Cryptosporangium aurantiacum: one gene and its partner. The protein of the gene in region 2 interacts with the protein of the main gene of each other region in a pairwise test. Links are inferred from orthologs where the notes say so. Each region holds a gene or a part of one and is shown on either strand. Other genes may lie near its edges.

Region 1 (5,317 bases), 190 kb from region 2 along the record:
GACGTGTTCATCCGGGCGCTGCCAGACGGGTACGACACCGTGCTCGGCGACCGTGGGCGGTTCCTCTCCGGTGGTCAGCGGCAGCGGATCGCGATCGCGCGAGCGCTCGTCCGGAACGCGCCGGTGCTGGTGCTCGACGAGCCGACGACCGGGCTCGACACCGACGCGGTGCGGCGGCTGCTCGGTCCGCTGCGACGGTTGATGGCCGGGCGGACGACGGTGCTGATCACACACGACCTGCGGCTGGCCACCGAGGCCGACTACGTCGTCGTGCTGGCTGATGGGCGGGTGGTGGAGCAGGGGACGCCCGCTGAGTTGCACCGCGCCGACAACGGGCACTACCGCTCGCTGCTGCACCGCTGGGCGGTCCCAGCCGCGGCGGGTCGGACGTAGTTCGCGCGGCAGCGCGGCGCGGCGTGGTAGCGGCAGCGCGGCGCGGCAGCGCGGCGTCGCCAGTTCGGCCCGGCGCCGCCGGTTCGGCGCGGGCGGCCGTTGCGCCGCGGGCCGCCGCTTCCCGCGCGCGCCACTAAGCAGATTGCATTTGGAAGGGTCCCAGGTCTTCTAAATGCAATCTGCCCGGGCGGCAGCCGGTGCTCGGCGCCGCCGAGGACACGGATGGCAGGCACCGTTGCCGGCGGAAGTGCTGGTACGCCCGCTGTCCACATTGGTACAGCGTGGTTCTGCTGTCGCTGGGACGACAGCGCAGTGCCGCTGATCCAGAAAGGACGGAAGCTCGGGCCGTCCAGGGTAGCTACGGGGTTGAGCGCGTGGCGCCGGGCCGCGCTGCTTACTCGGCGAACGGCGTGGTGGGGCGGGCGCCGTTCGCGCTGAGGGAGCGGAAACCCTCGCCGATGTCAGGAACCGCGGGCCTCCCGAGGAGGCGGACGGTGAGCGCCGTTGCCGCCGCCGCACCGGCGATCACCCACAGCGCCACGGCGGCACTGCCGGTTGCGGGCAGCAGCGCGACGAACCCGGCCGCGCCGGTTACGCAGAACACCGCGGTAGGGAGCACCAGGTCGCGCGCCGACAGGGCGAGCGCGCTTCCGATCGCATCCGGCACGAACGCCAGCGCGAGCGCCGCCGCCAGTAGGCCCGCTCCGAACGGCCACACGACCGCACCACCAACGAGCACCACGACCGCGACGGCTGCCGACACGACGCCCGCCGGCCGGGCGCCTGCCGGCCCTGGGTCGGGCGGCGGCGCGCCGAGGCGGCGGCGGGGTGGACGGAGTACGGCACCCTCGATCGCCGCCGCGAGCAGGCAGCTGAGCAGCACCCACTCGATCGGACGGTCGGCTCCGGCGGAGCCGCCGCCGACACCGTGCCCGGCCGCCGCGAACACGGCCAGCGCCGACCCCAGCACGATCGCCGCCGCCGCGCACGCGGCTACCAGCGGTCGCCCCGGGGTCACCGCGGATCGCTCCCTCTGCACCTCGCCCCGTGTCATGCCTTGACGATGCCGGGCTCGCCACTCGAGCACAGTGGAGCCCTACGCCGAATCCGGGGTGGAGCTAGCTCTACCCCTCCGCGGCGGCCGGCTCGGCGGTGCCGGCCGAGTCCGCGTCGGCGTCAGCGGCCGAATCGGCGGGCGCGGCGGCGGTCGAGCCCGTGTCAGCGTCGCCGGCCGAATCGGCGGGCGCGTCGCCGGCCGAGTCCGCGTCGGCGGCGGCTGGGTCGGCGTTCGGGTCGCCGATCGTGGCCACCGCACGCGCCGCGTCCGGTCCGTCGGCGAGCAGCACCTTGAAGCCGGCCTCGTCCAGCACCGGCACCTTGAGCTGCACAGCCTTGTCGTGCTTCGAACCGGGCGACTCCCCCACGACGACGAAGCCGGTCTTCTTCGAGACCGAGCCCGACACCTTGCCACCGCGCCGCTGGATCTCCTCCTTCGCCGAGTCGCGGCTGAACTCCTCCAGCGACCCGGTCACCACGACCGTGATGCCCTCCAGCGGCCGCGGCCCCTCGTCGACCGCCTCTTCCTCCAGCCGGACCCCGGCGGCCCGCCAGTTCTCCACGATCGCCCGGTGCCAGTCGACCTCGAACCACTCGCGCACCGCGGCCGCGATCGTCGGCCCGACGCCTTCGGCGGTGACCAGTTCCTCCGCGCTCGCCTCCGCGATGCGGTCGATCGAGCGGAACGACCGGGCCAGCGCCTGGGCGGCGGTCGGCCCCACGTGCCGGATCGACAGCGCCACCAGCACCCGCCAGAGCGGCCGCTCCTTGGCCGCAGCCAGCTCGGCGAAGAGCCGCTCGGTGTTCTTCGTCGGCACCGAGGGCTGCTTGGCGGTGCCCTTCGTGTAGAAGAACGGGACGAGCTCCTCGTCGCCGGTCTTCTTGTTGACCCGCTTGATCGCCACGTCGGCGAGGTCGGCCGGGGTGAGCGCGAACAGCTCGCCCTCGTCGGTGAGCGGAGCCTTCTCCGGCGCGTCGGGCCGGGTGAGCGCGATCGCCGCCTCGTACCCGAGCGCCTCGACGTCGAGCGCCGAACGGCTGGCCAGGAAGAAGATCCGTTCCCGCAGCTGCGCCGGACAGGTACGCGCGTTCGGGCACCGGATGTCGACGTCGCCCTCCTTGGCCGGGCGCAGCTCGGTGCCGCACTCCGGGCAGTGGGTCGGCATCACGAACTCGCGCTCGGTGCCGTCGCGCAGGTCGACGACCGGCCCGACGATCTCCGGAATCACGTCGCCCGCCTTGCGCAGCACGACCGTGTCGCCGATCAGCACGCCCTTCCGGCGCACCTCGTTGGCGTTGTGCAGCGTCGCCATCTCCACGGTGGAGCCGGACACCAACACCGGCTCCATCACGCCGTACGGGGTGACCCGGCCGGTGCGCCCCACGTTGACCCGGATGTCGAGGAGCTTGGTGTTGACCTCCTCCGGCGGGTACTTGAACGCGATCGCCCATCGCGGCGCCCGGGACGTCGAGCCGAGCCGCCGCTGCGCCCCGACCTCGTCAATCTTCACGACGACGCCGTCGATCTCGTGCTCGACCGAGTGCCGGTGCTCACCGAAGTTCGCGATGTACGCGCGCACCTCGTCCAACGTGGTGAGCACTTTGTAGTGGGAGGAGACCGGCAGACCCCAAGCCTTCAACCGGTCGTACGCCTCGGACTGGCGGGTGAGGGCGAAGCCCTCGCGGGCGCCGATGCCGTGCACCAGCATCCGCAGCGGCCGGGACGCGGTGACTCGCGGGTCCTTCTGCCGCAGCGAGCCCGCCGCCGCGTTGCGTGGGTTGGCGAACGGCGCCTTGCCCGCCTCGACCAGGCTCGCGTTCAGATCGCCGAATGCCTCGACCGGGAAGAACACCTCGCCGCGAACCTCGACCAGCGCGGGTACGTCGTGCCCACCGTCGTCGGACAGCACGGTCGGCACGTCGGCGATCGTGCGGACGTTGAGCGTGACGTCCTCGCCGGTGACACCGTTGCCGCGGGTCAGCGCCCTGGTCAGGCGGCCGTTCTCGTAGAGCAGGTTGATCGCGAGCCCGTCGATCTTCAGCTCGCAGAGGTAGTGGATCTCGGTGCCGACCTCGCGGTGCACCCGCTCGGCCCACTCGGTGAACTCCTCGTCGCTGAACGCGTTGTCGAGGCTGAGCATCCGCTCGAGGTGGTCGACCGCGGTGAAGTCGGTGGAGAACGTGCCGCCCACCCGCTGCGTCGGCGACTCGGGCGTGCGCAGGTCGGGGTGCGCGTCCTCGATCGCCTCCAGCTCGCGCATCATTCGGTCGTAGTCGGCGTCGGACACCGTCGGTGCGTCGGAGACGTAGTACGCGAACTGGTGGCCGAGGATCTCCTCGGCCAGCACGTCGTGCTGCTTCCGTACCTCCGGCGGCGCCGGGTCGACCGTCACGTCCTCCGACGTCGGGTTGGGAACGTCTGTCTCGTCCACGCCTCAGGCCTCCGGATCCTTGACGAGGCTGCGCCCGGCTGCCCGGACCTGCGCCAGCACTGCCCGCGCGCGGTCGCCGGTGGCGCCGGCCAGCCCACACGTAGGCGTCGTCACCACCTGGCTCGCCAGGCCGGCCGGGTCGAAACCCAGCCGCTGCCAAAGCGTCCGCACGGGAGTCACGCTAGCGGCCGGGTCCGACATTTCCTGGGCCTGCGCGCGACGGGCAGCACGCGCATCGGCCGTGTTCGGAGCGGCGGCCGGCGGCACCGCCGGGACCACACCCGCGAACAGCCCGAGCCCGGCGTCCAGCTCCTCGCCGATCGTGTCGATGGCCCGGGTGCTCCAGCGGTCCGGCGGGCCCAGCAGCGTCAGGTCGGCCGACACCGCCGCCGCGCCGGTGCGGCGGAACAGCGCCCACGGCACGTCGGACGCGCAGCAGTGGAAGACGACCGGCGCGCCGACCTTCTCGACCAGCGTCGCGAGCACCTGCTCGACCACGCTCTCCTCCGGGCGGCGCACCGTGCCGTAGCCGCTGGGCGTCTTGATCCGCCCGGCCAGCACGGCGGGCAGCGACGGCTCGTCGAGTTGCATCAGGAGCGACGCGCCCGGCACCCGGCGCCGCACGTCGGCGAGGTGGGCGACCAGCCCGTCGAGCAGCGACGCGGCCAGGTCACGGACCGCGCCCGGGTCGGAGAGCGCCTTGGCGCCGTTGTGGAGTTCGATCGACGCGGCGAGCGTCCAGACCCCGGCGACCTGCACCTTGAGCGGGCCGGTGTAGCCCTCGGCCTGCTCGGTGAGCGCGTCCAGATCGCGCTCCAATAGGTCGAGCGCTCGGCGCAGGTCGCGTCCCGGCCGGTCGACCAGCCGCCACCCGGACGGCTGCAGATCCACCGGCAACTCGACGAGGAACGACGCGCCGCGGCCGATCAGGTCGGAGCCGGGGCCGCGGGCGGGCAGCTCGGGCAGGTGCGGCAGGTCGGGCAACTCGCCGAGCACGGTCCGCACTGCCTCGACGACGTCGGTGCCGGGCAGTGAGCCCACACCGGTCGCCGCTCCGGCGGGCCAGGGGTATGTCGCTTCCACGCCGAGAACCTTACGGCCAGCCGGGGTAGCCGCCCGCTGCCGCCGGCCCGGAGAAAGTTGTCCCGTCAGCGACCTCTCGCGCCTAGCGGGTCAACTCTCTCGGGCACCCAGCAGGTGCTCCACCGCGCGGGCGAGGGCGTCGGCGGCGGGCACCTCCACGTCCGGTCGCACTCCGGTGCCCTCCCAGTTCCCGCCGGAGCGCGGGCTCACCGAACGCGCGCTCGGGACCGTCACCCGCAGATGCGGGTGGACCTGGACCCGGTCGACCGGATGCGCACCACCTCGAGTGATCTCGCCGAACAGCGTCGCTCGCCCGAGTTCCTGCAGGTCCCAGGCCAGCTCCTCCCCGCCGG
Region 2 (5,536 bases):
TCTCGCCGGTGGGTGGGGTGATCGCCTGGTCGGTGCCCGCGTCGGTGACCAGGTGTAGATCGAACCCGGCGCGCAGCAGGTGGCAGGTGACGCTCGCGGCCGTGCTCACCGCCCACTCCAGGCTTGACGCCGGACCGGTGCCCCGGTGGGAGCTGAATCGGGTGTCGAGCAGGACGGTGCCGGTGGACTCCCGTGGCTGCTCCTCACGCCGCACCATCAGCTCGCCGGTGCGGGCGGTGGATCGCCAGTGCACGCGGCGGTAGTCGTCGCCGTGGCGGTACTCGCGGGTGCTGGCAGCGTCCTCCCCGCGCGCCACCGTCGACCGCGGCTGGCTCCGGGTATTGCCGGACCGGTCACCCTCCAGCGTGATCGGCGCCAGCGGCGCGACCTGCGGCGTGACGACGATCCGCTCGGTGCGGGTGAACGACCGGGTGAGCTCGCAGAGGCCGAACGGATCGGACAGGCGGACGGTCAGCGGGCCGATCTCGTAGCGGCCCCGGACGTCCACCCGGATGGGGTACTCGACGCTGCCGGACTGCCGGCTGGACAGCCGGTCGAGGACGAACCGCGGCGATTCGCCGAGCGCGGCGGGCAACTGCTCCTCGAGTAGCAGGACGCCGGTCGGGACGCGGGACAGGTTCTCCAGCCGCAGCGTCACGGCAGCGGGGGAGCCGGCCTGGATGCGGCCCGGACGAACCGAGCGCGTGCACGACAGCCGGTAGCGGGTCCGGGCCACCGCGATGACGGCCAGCACCGGGAGCGCGGCGAGAAGACCGGAGACCTGGAGCAGTTCACGTTCGCCGAGTACGAAGGCGGAGACCGCTGCTGCCACCGCGGCCGCGAGGAAGCTGCGGCCGCGGGTCGTCAACCCTCGTAGGGCGGCCCGGATCACCGGGGACGACGCCCGCCCCTGGCGTCCGGCACCGGGACCCGGGCGACGAGGTCAGCCAGGATGACGTCGGCGGTCCGCCGGTTGAAGACGGCCTCTTCGGTCGGGATCAGCCGGTGGGTCAGGACCGGAGCCGCGAGCCGCTGGATGTCGTCGGGGAGGACGTAGTCGCGGCCCTCGATCGCCGCGAAGGCGCGCGCGGTGCGCAGCAGCTGCAGGCTGGCTCGCGGGCTGGCGCCCAGCCGCAGGTCCGGGTTGGTCCGGGTGGCGCTGACCAGGTCGATGACGTACCACTTGACCGGCTCGGCCACGTGGACCCGGCGGACCGTGTCGATCAGCATCCGGATCTCGTTGCCGTCGCACACCGCCCGCAGCGCGTTGAGCGGGTCCTCCTCGCCGTGGCCGTCGAGCATCGCCAGCTCGGACCGGCGGTCGGGGTAACCCATCGCCAGCCGGGCGGTGAACCGGTCGCGCTGCGCCTCGGGCAGCGGGTAGGTGCCCGCCATCTGCGTCGGGTTCTGGGTCGCCACGACCATGAACGGGTTCTGCAGCGGGTAGGTGATGCCGTCGACCGTGACCTGACGCTCCTCCATACACTCCAGCAGCGCCGACTGCGCGTGCGGCGAGGCACGGTTGATCTCGTCGCCGACGACCAGGTTCGCGAACACCGGGCCCGGCTTGAACTCGAACGAGCGGTTCTCCGGGTTGTAGATGCTCACCCCGGTGACGTCGGAGGGCAGCAGGTCCGGGGTGAACTGGATCCGGCGGACCGTGCCGTCGATCGACCGCGCGAGTGCTTTCGCCAGCTTCGTCTTACCGACCCCGGGCACGTCCTCGATGAGGAGGTGACCCTCGGCAAGGAGAACGGCGACCGCGAGCGTGATCGTCGCGGTCTTTCCCTCGATCACCCGCTCGACGTTGGCCACGATCCGGTCGGTGACGAGCCGGACGCCGCCGAGATCGGCCGGCGGGCCGTAGTTCTCCAGAGTGCCGTGCGTCGTCACCGACTGCCCTCTTCCTCGGGCCGCTGCGCCGAGCGGCTCGGACGGTACTGCGCGCGCGGATCCGCGGTGCGGCGCAGGATCTGCCTGGGGATGACCAGGGCCGTGACGCTTCCTGGTTTCGGTGCGTTCCCGGGGGAGCGCAGCGGCCAGTAATCGTCCGGACCCGACGCCATTCTTCCAGGATCCAGCCCGACCGCCAGGCGATCCGCACTCCCCAGCACTTCCGTACCCTTGTGCACTGTTTTGTCGCTGCGTTTATTGTCGCCGGCGCGCGCAATGGCGGAGCGCTATGATGCCTTCATGGTGAGCGCCGAGGTTCGCATCCCCGTGGCAGACACCTCAGTCGACGGGCTGCTCCTTATCGTGCCGTGCTGACGCGCGGCGCCCCGTCAAATACTGACGGTGGAGCCCCGAACGCGTTCGGTCAGCACGGCTACCCCTCCTCCGTGAGGGGTTTTTTCGTGTCTCGAGCCCTCCCTTATCCAGTCTTTTCAGTCCAAGGAACCCCACGATGAGCGAGCAGAACACCGGCTCCGGTGCCCCGAGCGCCGACGCGCCGGCCCACCGCTACACGGCAACGCTGGCCGCAGCGATCGAGAAGCGCTGGCAGGATCGCTGGGAGGCCGAAGGCACGTTCCACTCGCCGAATCCCTCCGGCCCGCTGGCCGCCCCGACGCCCGGCTGGCACAACGACGGCGGCCGGCCGATGTTCGTGATGGACATGTTCCCGTACCCGTCCGGCGCCGGGCTGCACGTCGGGCACCCGCTGGGATACATCGGCACCGACGTCTACGCCCGGTTCCACCGGATGCTGGGGTTCAACGTCCTGCACCCGATGGGCTTCGACGCGTTCGGCCTGCCCGCGGAGCAGTACGCGGTGCAGACCGGGACGCATCCGCGCAAGACCACCGAGGAGAACATCCAGCGGTATCGGGCGCAGCTGCGTCGGCTGGGCTTCGGCCACGACAGCCGCAGGCAGCTGGCCACGACCGACGTCACCTACTACCGGTGGACGCAGTGGATCTTCCTGCAGATCTACAACTCCTGGTACGACGTCGAGGCCGGCAAGGCCCGTCCGATCGAGGAGCTGGAGGCCGAGTTCGAGGCCGGAACGCGACCGGCTCCGACGCCGTGGGCGGAAATGTCCCGGATCGAGCAGCGCAAGCTGATCGACAGCCACCGGCTGGCCTACCTGTCCGAGGCACCGGTGAACTGGTGCCCCGGCCTGGGCACGGTGCTGGCCAACGAGGAGGTCACCGCCGACGGCCGCTCGGAGCGCGGGAACTTCCCGGTCTTCAAGCGGCGGCTGCGTCAGTGGATGATGCGCATCACCGCGTACGCCGACCGCCTGACCGACGACCTGGACCAGATCGACTGGCCGGAGTCGATCAAGGCCATGCAGCGCAACTGGATCGGACGCTCGACCGGCGCCTACATCGACTTCCGAGTCGAGAACACCGCTCCGCACAACGGTCGGCACTCCGCCCCGGCCGCGCCGATCCGGGTGTTCACGACCCGTCCCGACACCGTCTTCGGCGCGACCTACCTGGTGCTGGCTCCGGAGCACCCGCTGCTGGACGCGATCGTTCCCGACGAGTGGCCGGCCGAGATCCCGTCGTCGTGGACCGGCGGTGCCGCCGATCCGTCCACCGCGATCGCGGCGTACCAGGCCGCGGCGGCCCAGAAGTCCGATATCGAGCGGTCCGCGGACGCGCGGAAGAAGACCGGCGTGTTCACCGGCGCCTACGCGATCAACCCGGTCAACGGCGAGCGCGTCCCGGTGTTCGTCGCCGACTACGTGCTGACCGGGTACGGCACCGGCGCGATCATGGCGGTGCCCGGCCAGGACGAGCGCGACTGGGAGTTCGCCGAGGTCTTCGAGCTGCCGATCATCCGTACCGTGCAGCCGACCGAGGGCTTCGAGGGCAAGGCGTTCACCGGCGAGGGGCCGGCGATCAACTCCGGGTTCCTGGACGGGCTGGGCGTCGCCGACGCCAAGAAGCGGATCATCGACTGGCTGGTCGACAACGGGCACGGCGAGGCCACCACCACGTACAAGCTGCGTGACTGGCTGTTCAGCAGGCAGCGGTACTGGGGCGAGCCGTTCCCGGTCCTGTACGACGAGGACGGTCTGCCGGTCGCGCTGCCGGAGTCGATGCTGCCGGTGGAACTGCCGGAGATCGACGACTACTCGCCGCGGACGTTCGACCCGGACGACGCGGACACCGACCCGGAGCCGCCGCTGGCCCGCGCCGACGAGTGGGTGGCGGTCACGCTGGACCTGGGCGACGGTCCGAAGCAGTACCGGCGGGAGACCAACACGATGCCGCAGTGGGCCGGCTCGTGCTGGTACGAGCTGCGCTACCTGGACCCGACCGACGAGCAGGCGTTCGTCGACCCGGCGAACGAGCAGTACTGGATGGGCCCGAACGAGACGAAGCCGGCGGGCGGCGTCGACTTGTACATCGGCGGCGTCGAGCACGCCGTCCTGCACCTGCTGTACGCGCGGTTCTGGCACAAGGTGCTGTTCGACCGCGGGTACCTGCGCTCGTCCGAGCCGTTCGGCCGGCTGTACAACCAGGGCTACATCCAGGCCTACGCCTACACCGACGCCCGCGGCGCCTACGTCCAGGCCGACGAGGTGGTGGAGGAGGACGGCGCCTACACCTGGCACGGCCAGCCGGTGAACCGCGAGTACGGCAAGATGGGCAAGTCGCTGAAGAACGTCGTCACCCCGGACGATATGTGCGCTGAGTACGGTGCCGACACGTTCCGGGTGTACGAGATGTCGATGGGCCCGCTGGATGTCTCACGTCCGTGGGAGACCCGGGCGGTCGTCGGCTCGATGCGGTTCCTGCAGCGGCTGTGGCGGACCGCGGTCGACGAGGAGTCCGGCGCGCTGCGGGTCACCGACGAGCCGGCCGACGACAAGACCCGGCGGCTGCTGCACCAGACGATCGAGGGTGTCCGGGGCGACCTGGCCGCACTGCGTACGAACACCGCGGTGTCGAAGCTGATCGAGCTGACCAACCACGTCACCGCGGCGTACGGCAGCGCGGCCGGGACGCCCCGCGAGGTCGTGGAGCCGATGACGCTGATGGTCGCGCCGTTCGCTCCGCACCTGGCCGAGGAGCTGTGGGAGAAGCTGGGTCACTCCGAATCGCTGACCTACCACCCGTTCCCGGTCGCCGACCCGGCGCTGCTGAGCGCGGCCGAGGTCGAGTACCCGGTTCAGGTCAACGGCAAGGTGCGGGCCCGGATCACGGTCCCGGCCGACTTCGACCAGGCCGCGGTCGGCGCCGCGGCGCTGGCCGAGCCGAAGGTCGCCGCGATGCTGGGCGGCGCCGAGCCGCGCAAGCTGATCGTGGTGCCGGGCCGGATCGTGACGATCGTGGTCTGACGCGCACCACCCGCTTCGGCGGGTGACGTACTTCACCGGGCCGGTGGCCCCCGAATGGTCGGGGCTGCCGGCCCGGTCTGTGTCCTCCGCACCCACCGTTGCGCACGGTGCTGGAGTGCACCCCGGGTGTGCCAACCTGCTCCACCTTCGCTCCACCGCGCTGACCTGCAAAGACATCAGCCCGATACCTGAGCGCTACGGGTTTGAGTCGTTGACGGTGGGGGGAAGTGGAGTACAGTGGGG

What was found.
Region 1: the proteins of leuS (region 2) and ligA interact in binary tests that used the Escherichia coli proteins (3 or more experiments, as listed by UniProt). The link is inferred for Cryptosporangium aurantiacum from one-to-one orthologs.

What each region holds. Positions count from the first base shown.
Region 1 is NZ_FRCS01000001.1:242,963-248,279, reverse strand. What follows is about bases 1,200-4,207. They hold ligA (NAD-dependent DNA ligase LigA), read right to left. Parts: upstream 3,882-4,207; coding sequence 1,518-3,881; downstream 1,200-1,517. Other genes in these bases: BUB75_RS00990 (methionine synthase), read right to left, coding at 3,885-4,207; BUB75_RS01000 (hypothetical protein), read right to left, coding at 1,200-1,447. In the rest of the region: BUB75_RS01005 (ABC transporter ATP-binding protein), read left to right, coding at 1-393; more of BUB75_RS01000, read right to left, coding at 788-1,199; more of BUB75_RS00990, read right to left, coding at 4,208-4,964; BUB75_RS00985 (S41 family peptidase), read right to left, coding at 5,055-5,317. UniProt on the Escherichia coli protein: DNA ligase that catalyzes the formation of phosphodiester linkages between 5'-phosphoryl and 3'-hydroxyl groups in double-stranded DNA using NAD as a coenzyme and as the energy source for the reaction.
Region 2 is NZ_FRCS01000001.1:431,865-437,400, forward strand. The notes cover bases 2,089-5,493. They hold leuS (leucine--tRNA ligase), read left to right. Parts: upstream 2,089-2,404; coding sequence 2,405-5,293; downstream 5,294-5,493. Outside these bases: BUB75_RS01855 (DUF58 domain-containing protein), read right to left, coding at 1-868; BUB75_RS01860 (AAA family ATPase), read right to left, coding at 889-1,875.